2 regions of the Micromonospora sp. NBRC 110038 genome follow, and region 2 is predicted to be linked to the other one. Evidence: riboswitches for the same ligand, from Rfam matches in the RefSeq annotation. Region 2 holds a riboswitch; the other holds the start of a gene.

Region 1 (7,804 bases), 440 kb from region 2:
TCACGATCCCAATCGGCGATCCCGAACGGCGTGTAGGACCCAGACAAGGCCGCCATGGTGTTCTCGGTCTCAGCGGTCTGGGCACGGTCGGCAGCATTCGCCGGCGCGGCTACGAACGTGCCACCGAGAACAGCGGCGAGAACAGCACGTGCCAGGACGTGAGCGAGTCGCCCGCTTCTCCCATGTGTGAGTCGTCTCACAAGCACCTCCCGAGGATTCGAAGGCAACGGGTACCACTCCCGCAACCCGACTCCCAGCGTGAGCGTCCGGCGACTGTCCGGCGGTTTCCCGGAAAGGTGGGAAACCGTTGGGCAACTGGCCACAGGCGGCGTTCGCACGTCCCGGCCCGGACAATTCGGGGCCGCCGTCAGCGCCGTGCGGCAGTCCGACGGCAACGTGGCCCGTGTTCGCGGGAACCCCGCCGCAGCGCCCTCGGCCGCGCGCAGGGGACCTGAAGCGAACCGTAAGCGCGATCCGGCAGGGTGTGGGGTGTCACCACGAGCGCCACCGACACGGGAGCCCCGATGCGCAAGCTGATCAACTCGACCTACGTCACCCTCGACGGCGTGATCGAGAATCCCATGTGGACCATGCCGTACTTCGACGACGAGGCCAGCGCCTTCGCCGGGGCGCAGACCGACGCCGCCGACGCGGTGCTGATGGGCCGCGTCACGTACGACGGCATGTCCGTCGCCTGGCCGGCCCAGGACGAGAGCGACCCGACCACCGGCGCCGCCTACTTCAACAACGTCCGCAAGTATGTCGCCTCGACCACGCTGACCGACCCCACCTGGAACAACACCCGGGTGCTCCGGGGCGACCTGGTGGCGGAGGTCCGCAAGCTCAAGGCCCAGGAGGGCAGGGACATCATCCAGTACGGCTTCGGCTCGGTCACCGCGCAGCTGGTCGCGGCGGGGCTGGTGGACGAGGTGCGGTTCTGGATCCACCCCGTCCTCACCGGCGGCGCCAGCATGACGACGCCCCTGGCCGACTTCACGGCGTCGTTCGAGCTGATCGACACCAGGGTCATGAAGAGCGGCGTGGTCATCGCCTCGTACCGGCCGCAGCCGGTCGGGTGACGGCCGCCCCGGCCTGGGCCCGGGCCTCGCCCGGGCCCAGCCGCCCACCCTCGGCGAAAAGGTGCCCGGCCACCCGGTCGGTCTCGGCCAGGGTCGGCGCGATCGCCGCCGGGTCGGCCGGGGTCGAGAACGTCCAGTAGTGCAGCCCGAGTTTCATCTCCACACCTCCGGGTCGAGCCTAGTGGCGACCGAGCCGTCGCACTGGGTGGGAACGATTCGACGGTTCTGGGCCGGTATCCGGTAGTCTCCCGTTACCAGGCCGAGAGGCGCTGCGACGGGCCCGGCCCGCCACGCTCGACCTGGGAGCATGTGGACCAAGGGCGCCTCCGAGACTTCGGGGGTGGTCGGTGTGGTTTCGTCCGTCGATGGTTCAGGTGCGGTTGCGGCGCTGCGGCGGCTGCTGGCCGAGCGCATCGTGGTGCTCGACGGCGCCTGGGGCACGATGCTGCAGGGCGCGAAGCTCTCCCCCGCCGACTACCGGGGCGACCTGATCGGCGACGACCATCCCCGCGACGTCACCGGCGACCCCGACCTGCTCAACCTGACCCGCCCCGACCTGATCCTGGACGTGCACCGGCAATACCTCGCGGCCGGGGCCGACATCACCACCACCAACACGTTCACCGCCACGAGCATCGGGCAGGCCGACTATGGCCTGGAGGCGCTGGCACGCGAAATGAACGTGCGCGGCGCGCAGCTCGCCCGGCAGGCCGCGGACGAGGCGGGCGGGCGGTTCGTCGCCGGCTCCGTCGGCCCGCTCAACGTCACCCTGTCGCTGTCGCCGCGGGTGGAGGATCCGGCGTACCGGGCGGTCACGTTCGACGACGTCAAGGCCGCGTACGCGGAGCAGATGGCGGCGCTGGCCGAGGGCGGGGTCGACCTGCTGCTGGTGGAGACGATCTTCGACACGCTCAACGCGAAGGCGGCGATCGCGGCGGCCCGCGAGGCGGCCCCCCACCTGCCGCTGTGGATCTCCGTCACGGTGGTGGACCTGAGCGGCCGCACGCTGTCGGGGCAGACGGTGGAGGCGTTCTGGCGCTCCGTCGCGCACGCCGAGCCGCTGGTCGTCGGCGTCAACTGCGCGCTCGGCGCGGCGGAGATGCGCCCGCACGTGGCGGAGCTGTCCCGGCTGGCCGGCACCTATGTCGCCGCGCACCCCAACGCCGGGCTGCCCAACGCGTTCGGCGGCTACGACCAGACGCCGGAGGAGATCGGCGCGCTGCTCGGCGGCTTCGCCGGTGACGGCCTGGTCAACATCGTCGGCGGCTGCTGCGGGACGACCCCGCCGCACATCGCCGGGATCGCGGCGGCGGTGCGGGGCATGTCGCCACGGCCGGTCGCCCGGGAGACCCCGGCGACCCGGTTCAGCGGCCTGGAGCCGTTCACCATCGGGCCGGACACCGGGTTCGTGATGATCGGCGAGCGCACCAACGTGACCGGCTCGGCGCGGTTCCGCCGGCTCATCGAGGCCGACGACCACCAGGGCGCGGTCGACGTGGCCGTCGAGCAGGTGCGCGGCGGCGCGAACCTGCTGGACGTCAACATGGACGCCGACCTGCTCGACAGCGAGCGGGCGATGACCACGTTCCTCAACCTGATCGCCACCGAGCCCGAGGTGGCCCGGATCCCCATCATGATCGACAGCTCCCGGTGGAGCGTGCTCGAAGCGGGCCTGAAGTGCGTGCAGGGCAAGGGCGTGGTCAACTCGATCAGCCTGAAGGAGGGCGAGGAGCCGTTCCTCGCCCAGGCCCGGACGATCCGCGACTACGGCGCGGGCGTCGTGGTGATGGCCTTCGACGAGCAGGGCCAGGCCGACACCACCGAGCGCAAGGTCCAGATCTGCGGGCGGGCGTACGACCTGCTGGTGGGCGAGGCCGGCTTCGCCCCCGAGGACATCATCTTCGACCCGAACGTGTTGGCCGTGGCCACCGGCATCGCCGAGCACAACGGCTACGCGAAGGCGTTCATCGACGCCCTGCCGCTGATCAAGGCCCGCTGCCCCGGCGCGCGCACCAGCGGCGGCATCTCCAACCTGTCGTTCGCGTTCCGCGGCAACGACGTGGTGCGCGAGGCGATGCACTCGGCGTTCCTGTTCCACGCCGTGCGGGCGGGGCTGGACATGGGCATCGTCAACGCCGGCCAGCTCGGCGTCTACGAGAACATCCCGGCGGACCTGCTCGAACTGGTCGAGGACGTCATCTTCGACCGCCGGCCCGACGCCACCGACCGGCTGGTCACCTTCGCGTCCACGGTGACCGGGTCGGGCACCAAGCGGGAGGTCGACCTGTCCTGGCGGGCCGCGCCCGTCGCCGAGCGGCTCACGCACGCGCTGGTGCACGGCATCGTCGACCACGTCGAGGCCGACACCGAGGAGGCCCGGCTGCTGTTCGACCGGCCCCTCGACGTCATCGAGGGCCCGCTGATGGACGGCATGAAGGTCGTCGGCGACCTGTTCGGCGCGGGCAAGATGTTCCTGCCGCAGGTGGTCAAGAGCGCCCGGGTGATGAAGCGGTCGGTGGCCTACCTCGAGCCGTACATGACCAAGGAGCGGGCCGCCGGGCAGGGCCAGGGCAAGGTCGTCCTCGCCACCGTCAAGGGCGACGTGCACGACATCGGAAAGAACATCGTCGGCGTCGTGCTCGGCTGCAACAACTACGAGGTCGTCGACCTGGGCGTGATGGTGCCGGCCGCGCGGATCCTGGACACCGCCGTGGCCGAGGGCGCCGACGCGATCGGCCTGTCGGGGCTGATCACGCCGTCGCTGGACGAGATGGTCGCCGTCGCGGGCGAGATGCAGCGCCGAGGGCTGCGGGTCCCGCTGCTCATCGGCGGCGCGACCACGTCCCGGCAGCACACGGCGGTGCGCATCGCCCCCGCGTACGAGGGGCCGACGGTCCACGTGCTCGACGCGTCCCGGGTCGTCGGCGTGGTCTCCGACCTGCTCGACGCCGACCGGGCGCAGACCCTCGACACGGCCAACCGGGCCGAGCAGGAGCGGCTACGCGAGCAGCACGCCAACCGGCACGCCCAGCCGCTGCTCACCCTCGCCGAGGCCCGCGCCAACCGCGAGCGGGTCGACTTCGCCGACCTGCCGGTGCCCGCGTTCACCGGCGTACGCGTCGTCGAGCCGTCCCTCACCGAGCTGCGCGAGATGATCGACTGGCAGTTCCTGTTCCTGGCCTGGGAGCTGAAGGGCAAGTTCCCGGCGATCCTCGACCAGCCCGTCGCCCGCGAGCTGTACGACGACGCCAACACCCTGCTGGACGCGATCATCGCCGACGGGTCGCTGCGCGCCCGGGGCGCGTACGGCTTCTGGACGGCGCACGCCGAGGGCGACGACATCGTCCTCGACGACGCCGGGGTGCGCCTGCCGATGCTGCGGCAGCAGACCGCCAAGCCCACCGGCCGGGCCAACCGGTGCCTCGCCGACTACGTCGCGCCGGCCGGCGACCACCTGGGCGGCTTCGCGGTGGCGGTGCACGGCGCGGAGGAGCTGGCCGCCCGCTACGAGGCCGAGCACGACGACTACCGCGCCATCATGGTCAAGGCGCTGGCCGACCGGCTCGCCGAGGCGTTCGCCGAGCACCTGCACCTGCGGGCCCGCCGCGACTGGTTCGAGCCCGACGCCGCCCCGGCGCTGGCGGACCTGCACGCCGAGCGGTTCCGGGGCATCCGACCCGCGCTGGGCTACCCGGCCAGCCCGGACCACAGCGAGAAGCGGGACCTGTTCGACCTGCTCGGCGCGGAGACGCTGGGCATCGGCCTGACGGAGTCGTACGCGATGACGCCTGCGGCCGCCGTCAGCGGCCTCATCTTCGCCCACCCCGACTCGCGGTACTTCACGGTCGGGCGGATCGGCCGCGACCAGGCCGAGGACTACGCGGCGCGGCGTCGCGTCGCCCTCGCCGAGGTCGAACGCTGGCTGCGCCCGAACCTCGCCTACGAGCCGTGACCGGCGCGGCCGGGCCCGCCGTCGAGCGGGCCCGGCCGGCGCGGGGTCAGCCGCCGTTGACCGGGCGGAACGGCGGGACGTGGTGCCGGGCGCGGGCGGTGCGGTTGGTGGTGGTGCAGATCGCGTCGAACATGGTCCGGCCGAGGACCGCGTGCGCCCGCACCGCCGGGTGGGTCGACCCGTAGTTGTCCAGGTCGCCGAGGGAGTCGGCGAACAGCGCGTACGTCAGGGTGGGCGCGCCCGCCGGGTCGAACATGATGCCGGCCTCGTGCCGGGCCGCGCCCAGGTCGTCGTAGTCGGCGCCGTACTTGGTGGCGACCCGGCTGCGCTCGGCCGAGGACATGGTGTGCCGGATGCCGTCGTGGTAGCCGTTGATCCAGCGCAGGATGCCGAGCAGGAAGTCGGCGGACCGGGGGCTCACGATGGTCTTGTTGGCCAACCGCCACAGCAGGTCGTGGGTCTCGCGGGGCGTGGTGACGCCGAGGTAGAACCGGTTCGGGTTGGCGACGGGCTCGACCCGGGTGTGGGTGAATCCCTTCGCGGCGAGGATGTCGTTGATCTCCAGCGCCGGCACCACCCGGCCGCACATCCGCACCGCCGTGTTGTCGGAGACGAGCAGCATCGCGGTGAGGAAGTTGGCGACGGTGACCTGGTCGCCCCAGACGGTCTGCAGGAAGTAGATGCCGCTGCCGCCGAGGATGATGTCGGCGGTCAGGTCGAGCCGCTGGTCCAGCTGCAGCTGCCCGCGATCGATCTTGTCCATCACCGCGACGGCGACGGCGAGCTTCTGCACGCTGTAGCCGTGCGTGACGCGGTCGGCGTCGTCGGCCACGACCGTGGCGAGCGCGCCGGAGCCGTCGACCATCGCGATGTGCGAGTGCCATACGCCGCCGGCCGCGGCCTTCTGCTGCAGATAGGTCTGCCGGATCACCTCGGCTCTGCTGCGGGTGCGGATCCCCGTGGCCGGGTCGGCCGGCGCCCGGCTCTCGGCGGCGGCGGGTCGGCCGGTGGCGGCGAGCGCGGCGGCGGCCGCGCCCAGCCCGATCGCGGCCCGACGGGTGACGTTGCTGGTCATGTGAACCTCCCCAGTGGTCGGCCACGATGGTCTCAGACGTGTCGATCGGCCGGCGTCCCGGCAGGCCGGCACCCTGCCGGCGGGCCCGGGTCCGAAGTGGTCGGAGCTGTTACGAGAACGTGACCCCGGCATTTCCCGAAACATGTTGACCAAGGCTGATGTGAGCGCTAACACTGACCGGGGCGTGGACACGCTCCGCACTTTCGGCACGAGGTCCTGGGAGGGAAGCCTGTGTCCAGAAGATTCTTGATGGCACTCGGCAGCGCCGTGCTGGCGCTCAGCATCGCGGCGTGCAGCGGCGAGGGGGCCGGCGGAGGCGGCGACACCGCCGACAAGAAGCCCACCGACCTGACCATCGGCGTCTCGATGCCGACGCAGACCTCGGAGCGGTGGATCGCCGACGGCAACTCGGTGAAGGAGAAACTGCAGGCCAAGGGCTACAAGGTCGACCTGCAGTACGCCGGGGACGACATCCCCACCCAGTCGCAGCAGATCGACCAGATGATCACGCAGGGCGCGGACGTCCTGATCATCGCGGCGATCGACGGCACGGCGCTCACCGGCCAGCTCCAGGCCGCCGCCCAGGCCAAGATCCCGGTCATCTCCTACGACCGGCTCATCCTCGGCAGCCCCAACGTCGACTTCTACGTCAGCTTCGACAACTACAAGGTCGGCGTCGCCCAGGCCACCGCGCTGCTCGTCGGCCTCGGCCTGCAGAACAAGGACGGCTCCAAGGGCACGGCGACCGGTCCGTTCACCATCGAGCTGTTCGCCGGCTCGCTCGACGACAACAACACGCAGTACTTCTTCGGCGGGGCGATGGACACCCTCAAGCCGTTCTTCGACAACGGCACGCTGAAGGTGAAGTCCGGCCAGACGAAGATCGAGCAGGCCGCCACCCTCCGGTGGCAGCAGGGGGTCGCCCAGACGCGGATGGAGGACCTGCTGACGTCGAGCTACAACGACGGGTCCACGGTGGACGGCGTGCTGTCGCCGTACGACGGGATCTCCCGGGGCATCATCACCGCCCTGCAGAACGCCGGCTACGGCTCGGGCAAGAAGAAGCTGCCGGTGGTGACCGGTCAGGACGCCGAGATCGCCTCGATCAAGCTCATCAACGACGGCGTGCAGAGCTCCACCGTCTTCAAGGACACCCGGCTGCTGGCCGAGCAGGCCGCCATCGCCGCCGAGGCGTTCCTGCAGGAGAAGCAGCCGCAGGCCAACGACACCACCACCTACAACAACAAGGTCAAGGTCGTCCCGGCGTACCTGCTGCCGATCCAGACCGTCTTCAAGGACGACATCAAGTCCGTCCTCGTCGACTCCGGCTACTGGACGGCCGAGGAGGTCGCCGCCGGGCAGGCCAAGAAGTAACCCGGTCTCCGTCGGGCCCGGGCGGTCGCCCGGGCCCGACGGACGCCGGCCCGGCCGGCGACGCCCCCGACGAACCCGAACAGCGGGAGGATGCCCGTGAGCGACACCATCCTCGAGATGCGCACCATCACCAAGACGTTCCCCGGGGTGGCGGCGCTCCAGGACGTCTCGATCACCGTGCGGCGCGGCGAGATCCACGCCATCTGCGGCGAGAACGGCGCCGGCAAGTCCACCCTGATGAAGGTGCTGTCGGGGGTGTACCCGTCGGGCAGCTACGACGGCGAGATCGTCTTCGACGGCCACCCCGTGCACTTCCGCGGCATC
Region 2 (7,804 bases):
GGACCTCACCATCACGGTCCCGCCGATCACGTTCACCCACACCTTCACCCTGGGGGATTGACGTGGCTCCCGGCGTCGGGGGCCACGGGGCGGTTTCGGTCGGGGTGGGAGCTCATCCCCCGCCGGGATCCTTATTTCGTCCTTCGGGAGCACGGCAGAAACACGTTGGCGGGTCACAGCGACCGCTGCTAGCTTTCGGGAGGCCGTGCGAGAGACCGAGGAGGTGGTACCCGTGAACGTTTCGACATGGGTGCTCCCCTCCGGGGCCACGGTCGGGCGGTAGGTCGTCCGGGAGCGCCGTTACGAGCGATCCCGAAAGGCACGACCATGCGATTCACTACTGAACAGCGCCTCGACGACGGCGTCCTCGAACGCGAGATCGCCCTCGGCGAGATCCCCGGCATCCTGTGGACACCCGCATCCGCATCCGCGCCGGTCCCGCTGACCCTGCTCGGCCACCCTCCGCTCGGACTGCGCAAGATGTACCCCCGTCTGGTGGCCCGGGCCCGGCGCGCCGCGGCGGACGGCTTCGCCGCGGCGGCCATCGAGCTTCCCGGCAGCGGTGACCGACCCCGGTGGGCCGCCGTCGAGCAGGCCCGCGCCGACCTGCGCCGGGCGCTGGAGGCCGGCGAGCCGGTCAGCGACGAGATCGTCGATGCCCTCGTCCTCCCGCTCGTCGACAGGGCGGTCCCGGAAACGCAGGCCGCCCTGGATGCCCTCCTGTCGCTGCCCGAGATCGGCGGCCCGGTCGGGTACTCGGGTGGCGTGATCTCCGTCGGCATCCGGCTTGCGGTGGTCGAGCCCCGCATCGTGGCCGCCGGCCTCTTCGCCGGGAGTTTCGTGCCTCGCGCCATGTTCGAGGAGGCCCGACAGGTCACCATTCCGCTGCATGTCCTGCTGCAGTGGGACGACGAGGGCAACGACCGCCAAGCGGCCCTGGACCTGTTCGACGCCTTCGGCTCCACGGAGAAGACGCTGCACGCCAACATGGGCGGGCACACCGGTGTCCCGCAGTTCGCCGGGGAGGACGCGGCCGGGTTCTTCGCCCGGCACCTGCGCTAGCCGCCGCCAGAACAGTAGAAGGCCGTACGGGCCGCCGGCCCTCCTGCATAGCGGTGGCCACAGCAGAGGTGCGCAACCGCCCGATCGCGTCAGCTGGCAGACCCGGTCCTGTTCGGGTCTGTCAGCTGACGCTACGGTCAGTTGGTCGTCTCGACGCGCGCGATGAGCTGCTTGAGTCGCGCGATCTCGTCGGCGAGCGCGGTGGCTCCGGCGGCGGTGAGGGTGATCCAGGTCCGGCCGCGCCGCCCCTCGTAGCCTTTCTGGATCTCGATCAGGCCGGCCGTTTCCAGCACGCTGAGGTGCTTGGAGAGGTTGCCGGCGGTCAGCTCGAGGTGGGTGCGCAGGTAGCCGAACTCGACCCGGTGGGCCTCGTGCGCGATGGTCAGGATGCCCAGCCGTGCCCGCTGGTGCACCACCTCGTCCAGCCCGGTGACCGGGTGCCCTGGGCCCGGGGTGCCGATCGTCGCCGTCACCGCTGCCGCCTGCGGGCTGCGCTGAAGAACCCGGCCGCGCCGAGCAGCAACAGCGCGCCGATGACGACTTGCGGTGCCGCGAATCGGGCCTGAATTCCCCAGCCGGCCAGTCCCCAGCCCTCGTTCGTCGGCAGCACCAGCAGCACCAGGGCCAGGTAGGCGAGGGTGAACAGCAGCAGCCCGATGTTGCGCTCGATCCGGGCCAGCACCACCAGCGCGATCCCGATCATGCCCCAGGGCGAGACCAACCGGTCCAGGACCAACCACCAGTACGGCAGCGGCTGGTACGGCAGCGGGTGATGCGGAAAGTACAGGGCTGCGGCTACCCACGCGGCGGTGAACACGACAGTCGTCGCGGCGCCGACGATCGCGTACGGCAACGTCCGGGCACCCAGGCCCCGGGACCGGGCGGCCCGCGAATAGCAGACGGCGATCGCCGTGTAGGCCAGCAGGAGCGCCGAGGGCCAGTAGAACAGCACGCCCCGCCGCGCGAACTCGCAGCTAGTGTCGGGGAGGCAGCGCACCGTCATGGCGAGCCAGTCGAACGGGATTCCGGCGAGCGTCACCGCGCCCAGCACCAGCAGCGCGACCCAGGTCATCCGTTGGTCGAGGCGCACCTGGTGCGCCAGAGAGCGAATGTCAGACAGCAGTCGGCGGGGATCGCCACCGGCAGCAACCGGCTCAGTAGTCATGCCAATAGGTTTCCACAGCAAACCTATTGGCGCTAGTGCCGAGTTCGCGCTCATCCGGCAGCGCCGGCACACCCGGCGGCTCGTTGACCACCGCATCCGTCGGCCCGCGGGATGCATGACGCCGACGCGCACATAACTGTCATTATGGTGCGCAGGTGATTCGCCCCTTTTGCCGCATCAAATTATCGGATTAGTGTTACCGGTAATGCGCTAATAAAGCGAAGTTGTCGGCGGGGACGACGGATGGCACGGTCGGGGCATGACGGACACGGGTGGGGCGGGCGTGCGCGCCGCGATCGGCGAGATGGGCCGGGTCCTCGGGCCACACACCGACGCCGACTGGACGGTGCCGGCAGGGACGCTGGAGTGGAGCTGCTGGACAACCGCGGCGCACGTGGCGCACGACCTGCTCGCGTACGCGGGGCAGCTGGCCGGCCGGCCCGCCGACGGCTACCTGCCGTTCGACCTGCGCGTCTCCCCCACCGCGACGCCCGCCCAGGTGCTGACCGTCGTCGCGGCCTGCGGTGACCTGCTCGCCACCGCCGTCGACGCGGCCGACCCGGGCGTGCGGGCCTGGCACTTCGGCCCCTGCGACCCGGCCGGGTTCGCCGCCATGGGCGTGGCGGAGACCCTGCTGCACACCCACGACATCACCCGGGGCCTACACGTCGACTGGCAGCCGCCCGCCGCGCCCGCCGCCGCCGTGCTGACCCGGCTGTTCCCGGACGCTCCGCCCGGCCCGCCGGCCGAGGTGCTGCTGTGGATGACGGGGCGGGCCGAGTTCGACGGTCGGCCCCGCCGCACCTCGTGGACGTGGCAGGCCGCGCTGCCCTGACCGCATCGGCCGATCAGGCATCGGGCCTGACGAGCACGATCCTCGCGCAGGAACCGACGCCGGTTCCTGCATTCGCCAGGGTCGGCACCTGCCCACCGTGACGGCCCCGGAGCCAGCGGACCACCTGCTCAGAACCGGCGAACACGGTCCGGACTAGAGGCCGAGCTGGACCGGCTGGTCCGGCGTTCCCGCGGTGAGAAGCGCTGTCAGGGGTGTGGTGAGGTCGCGGGGCGAGAACAGCTCAGGTCCCCGGTGGGCGGCGACCTCCGAGAGCTGCCACCACCGGAACGCGGCCAGGTTCTCCGCAGCGAGTTGGTCGTCTGTCAGCTCACCGCGGGGCTGGAAATGGTTCGTGCGGACGAGGAAGTAGTCGTTGATGACGCCGTCGAAACCCGGCGCGACGTCGGCGGCCACGACTTCCTGGTGCCAGACGTGCGGCGGTTCGGCGACGATCGCCAGACCGGTCTCCTCCCGCAGTTCACGGCGCAGAGCCGTCAGCCGGTCCTCGCCGGGTTCGACGCCGCCGCCCGGGGCCGCCCAGACGGCCTTCGACTGCTCCGGCACGACCGGGTGGGGAAAGACGAACCGGCAGAGCAGGATGCGGTCGTTCTCGTCGAGGACGATCGCGCGGACGGAGGGACGCAGGTGCGGCGTCATGCCGTGTCGGAAGCGGCGACGAGGCGCATGATCGGCATTGCCGCAGGTTATCAACCGCCCGCCTGCACCTCGGTCAGCCCCGGCCCGTCGCGGAGGGTTGTCGTCACCGAGCGCTCTTGTTAGCGTGCCGTTGCGGGTCGAGAGGCGCTGCGACGGATGACCATCCGCCACGCTCGGCCTGTTCCTTGGTCCAAGGGCGCCTCCCGCTGGGAGGCTGCCGTCCCTCCGGCGGATCACTCGCACGGTGAGGGTTGTGCAATGGCAACGGACCTGACTGACTTCATCGCCGGCTTGCCCAAGGTGGAACTGCACGTCCACCACGTCGGGTCGGCGACACCGCACACCGTGGCGCGGCTGGCCGAACGGCACGCCGGGACCACCGGGGTGCCGGCCGACCCGGCGCTGCTGGCCGAGTACTTCACGTTCACCGACTTCGCGCACTTCGTCGAGGTGTACCTGTCGGTGGTGGACCTGATCCGCGACGCCGAGGACCTGGCCACGCTCACCTACGACATCGGCGCCGGCCTGGCCGCCCAGTCGGTGCGGTACGCCGAGCTGACGCTGACCCCGTACTCGTCGATCGTGCGTGGTGTCCCGGCCGAGGCGTACTGCGAGGCGGTGGAGGACGCCCGGCTGCGGGCCGCCCGTGACCACGGCATCCAGCTGCGCTGGTGCTTCGACATCCCGGGCGAGCCCACGATGACCGGCGCCGACGTCACCCTGGAGGTGGCGCTCAAGCAGCGCCCGGACGGGCTCGTCAGTTTCGGGCTGGGCGGGCCGGAGTCCGGAATCCCCCGCGCCCGCTACGCCGGGCACTTCGCCGCCGCGCGGGCAGCCGGGCTGCGCAGCGTCCCGCACGCCGGTGAGTCGACCGGCCCGCAGACCGTGTGGGACGCGGTACGCCATCTCGGCGCGGAACGCATCGGCCACGGCATCGCCGCCGCCCGCGACCCCGAGTTGATGGCGCACCTGCGCGAGCACGACATCGCCCTGGAGGTGTGCCCGACCTCCAACGCCTGCACCCGCTCGGTGCCGTCGCTGGCCGAGCATCCGCTGCCGCAGTTGGTGGCCGCCGGCGTGCCGGTCACCGTCAACTCCGACGACCCGCCCATGTTCTCCACCACCCTGAACAGGGAATACCAGGTGGCCGCAGACCTGCTCGACCTCGACGAGCACGGCGTCGCGGAGCTGGCCCGCCAGGCCGTGCGGTACTCGTTCCTCGACGCTGCGGGCAAGACCGCCGTGCTGGCCGAGATCGACGACTACCTCCAGGCGTTCGCTGGCCGGGCGACGGCGACGACCAGTCCGACCGCGGGAGATCACCGGTGACCGCTGCCGGTGCCGGCAGCGGTCGGCCGGGTCGCCCCTGCCCGCGTCCCGCTGATTGAGGGTTGGCCCCGACGAGGAGCCGACGATGCCGGGAAAAGTTCACACCGTTCGTTCAACGATACCGTTGAGGGAATGACTGTCCGGAACATCGCACGGAAACTCGACGGGGCCGCCATCTCGGCCTTCCTGCGTTCCCTTCCCGCCCGGCCTGCGCTGCTCGGCCTGGGCGAAGCCCGGCACTTCGTGGGGGAGTTGGGCGCGTTGCGCAACGAGGTCTTCCGGCACCTCGTCGAACACGAGGGCTACCGGTCGTTCGCCATCGAGAGCGACTGCCTGATGGGCCTGGTGGTGGACGACCACATCGCGACCGGTGCCGGTGACCTCGACGACGTCATGGCGCGCGGCTTCAGCCACGGCTTCGGCGCGTCGGCGGCCAACCGGGACCTCGTGCGCTGGATGCGCACCTACAACGAGGCCCACGATGAGAAGCTGCGGTTCTTCGGGATCGACGGCCCCCTGGAATACTGGGCGGCCAGCCCGCGTCAGGCGCTCACCGCCCTGCACGGCCTCCTCGACGGCCCGCTGCCCTGCACCCGGGAGACCCTCGATGCGCTGCTCGGCCCCGACGGGCGGTGGTCGAACGAGGCCACCGTCATGGACCCGTCCCAGTCGATCGGCCGGTCCGCCGACGCCCAGCGGCTGCGGGTGATCGCCGACGACCTGCTGGCGCTGCTCGACACGCAGTTGCCGCAGCTGAGTGCGCGCGACCGGGAGCGGGCGGAACTGTACGGGCGTACCGCCGTCGGCCTGCTCCGCTACCACCACGCGATGGCCGACGGCACCGCGGACCGGATCTCCCGGCTGTCGGGGCTGCGGGACGCGATGATGGCCGCGAACCTGCGTGCCGTCGCCGCGCACGGCCCGGCGCTGGTCTTCGCCCACAACCTGCACCTGCAGCGCCACCCCAGCCGCATGTCGCTGGGCGACCAGGACGTGCGGATGTGGAGCGCGGGAGCCATCACCGCGGCCCGCCTCGGCGACCGGTACGCCTTCCTCGCCTCGGCCCTCGGCGCGATCGGTGGCGACGCCCCGGCTGCGGACACCACCGAGGGCATCCTGGCCACCCTCCCGTGGCACGCTTGCGTGGTCGACGGCCGCCGCCTGGCCCGGGCGGCCGCCGCAGCCGCCCCGCGGGTCTCCCGGGACTTCGCCTACTTCCCGCTGGACCCGACCCAGCTCGACACGATCGACGGCATCGTCTTCGTCAGAGAGGCCGTCGATCTGGGTGCCCCCGGCTAGCTGTAGGCGTCAGGGCCGCCGCGGTCCCCGCCACGGCCACTGCCACCGGCGGCGGGGACCGTGCTGCGGCGGTGCCGGCCGCGCCGCCGCCACCGCCTCCGCGCGGGCCCGTTCCCGGGCGGCACGCCACCCGGCCACCACCTCGTCGGCGTTGGCGGGACGCACGACGACCTGCGGGCCGGTCGGGTTGCGCAGCCAGGCGACGACCTCCCGGTTGAGATCGGCGACGTACGCCCGCACGGCCGCCTCGGTGGGCAGGTCCCGCACCTCGTCGGGCACTCGTTCGATCCTGCGGCGCAGCAGCAGCGGCGTCGGCAGCAGCAGGTCGCTGGGCAGCTTCTCGCGCTCCAGGAAACTCTTGATCCACCACGACTCGTCGTAGGGCGTGCCCCGGCCCGGCAGTGGTTTGCCCGCCCCGGGCAGGTTGTCGAACTCGCCGCGTTCCTGGGCGGTGCGGATCTGCGCCTCGGCCGCGGCCTCCCACCTGTCGCTCACCCCGGCACCTCCCCGGATCCACGGTACCCGCCCGGTCGTGTCGGCGACCGGGCGTGGTGACCCCACCACCCGGTCCCTAGCCCGCCGGGTAGAAGAGGAACAGTCTGCAGCCGGTGACGGTCGCGGGCACGTGCCACGATCCGGCCGGGGCGTGCAGGAACGTCCCCGCCGGGTAGTCGCGCGCGCCGTCGTGGAACGTGCCGTCGAGCACGTACACCTCTTCGGGGCCGGGCGTGTGGACGTCACGGCGCGGCCACGACGAGCCGGGGTCCATCTCGAGCACGGCGGCCTGCGCGCCGTGTGGTCCCCGCCACAGCGGACGCAGCCGGATGCCGGGGAAGAGTTCGCGGACAGGGGCCGCCTCGACGCGTACGGCGGTGTAGCCCTCCTGGGTCAGGATCTCTGGATGCATGCCCTCCACGGTGCCGCCGGCGCGCCCCGCACGACAGCGGCGACGAGGACACCGTGGGGTACTTTCTCGCCATGCACCGCGTGGTCGCCCTGGTACGACCGGTGCAGTCGACGTTCGAGCTGGGCTGCGCCGCTGAGGTCTTCGGCACGGTGCCCCCTGGCACGCCCCGCCACTACGAGTTCGGGGTGTGCACGGAGCGGCCCGGGCAGGTGCCCACGTCAGCCGGGTACGCGCTGTCGGTGTCGCGGGACCTCTCGGCTCTCGATTCCGCGGACACCGTGGTGATCCCGGGCTGGGCGCCGGTGGAGGCGCCGCTGTCGGCGCGGGTGCGCGGTGCGCTGCTGCGGGCCCACGCCCGGGGGGCGCGACTCGTCACGATCTGCGGCGGCGTGTTCGCGCTGGCCCGCACCGGCCTGCTGGACGGCCGCTCGGCCACGACGCACTGGGCGCGCGCCGAGCAGCTGCGGCAGGAGTTCCCCCGGGTGCGCGTGGAGGCGGACGTGCTCTACGTCGATCACGGGGACGTGGCCACGAGCGCCGGCGCCGGCGC

Evidence for each region. Region 2 has a riboswitch for S-adenosylhomocysteine ahead of LPU61_RS17890 (adenosine deaminase). Riboswitches for the same ligand answer to the same signal wherever they lie in the genome.
Region 1: it holds a riboswitch for S-adenosylhomocysteine, as region 2 does, so the genes downstream of both, metH (methionine synthase) here and LPU61_RS17890 (adenosine deaminase) in region 2, are expected to answer to the same signal.

The regions. Positions count from the first base shown of each region.
Region 1 is NZ_BBOL01000004.1:70,366-78,169, reverse strand. It holds gene LPU61_RS15990 (dihydrofolate reductase family protein) at 525-1,079, shown strand; gene LPU61_RS15985 (hypothetical protein) at 1,045-1,236, opposite strand; S-adenosyl-L-homocysteine riboswitch at 1,335-1,412, shown strand; gene metH (methionine synthase) at 1,387-5,031, shown strand; gene LPU61_RS15975 (serine hydrolase) at 5,078-6,106, opposite strand; gene chvE (multiple monosaccharide ABC transporter substrate-binding protein) at 6,338-7,480, shown strand; gene mmsA (multiple monosaccharide ABC transporter ATP-binding protein) at 7,577-7,804, shown strand, end outside.
Region 2 is NZ_BBOL01000004.1:510,293-518,096, forward strand. It holds gene LPU61_RS17860 (hypothetical protein) at 1-61, shown strand, start outside; gene LPU61_RS17865 (alpha/beta hydrolase) at 328-1,062, shown strand; gene LPU61_RS17870 (transcriptional regulator) at 1,200-1,535, opposite strand; gene LPU61_RS17875 (hypothetical protein) at 1,532-2,152, opposite strand; gene LPU61_RS17880 (maleylpyruvate isomerase N-terminal domain-containing protein) at 2,487-3,062, shown strand; gene LPU61_RS17885 (NUDIX domain-containing protein) at 3,216-3,719, opposite strand; S-adenosyl-L-homocysteine riboswitch at 3,853-3,927, shown strand; gene LPU61_RS17890 (adenosine deaminase) at 3,978-5,048, shown strand; gene LPU61_RS17895 (erythromycin esterase family protein) at 5,181-6,347, shown strand; gene LPU61_RS17900 (DUF1992 domain-containing protein) at 6,357-6,842, opposite strand; gene LPU61_RS17905 (cupin domain-containing protein) at 6,919-7,254, opposite strand; gene LPU61_RS17910 (GlxA family transcriptional regulator) at 7,308-7,804, shown strand, end outside.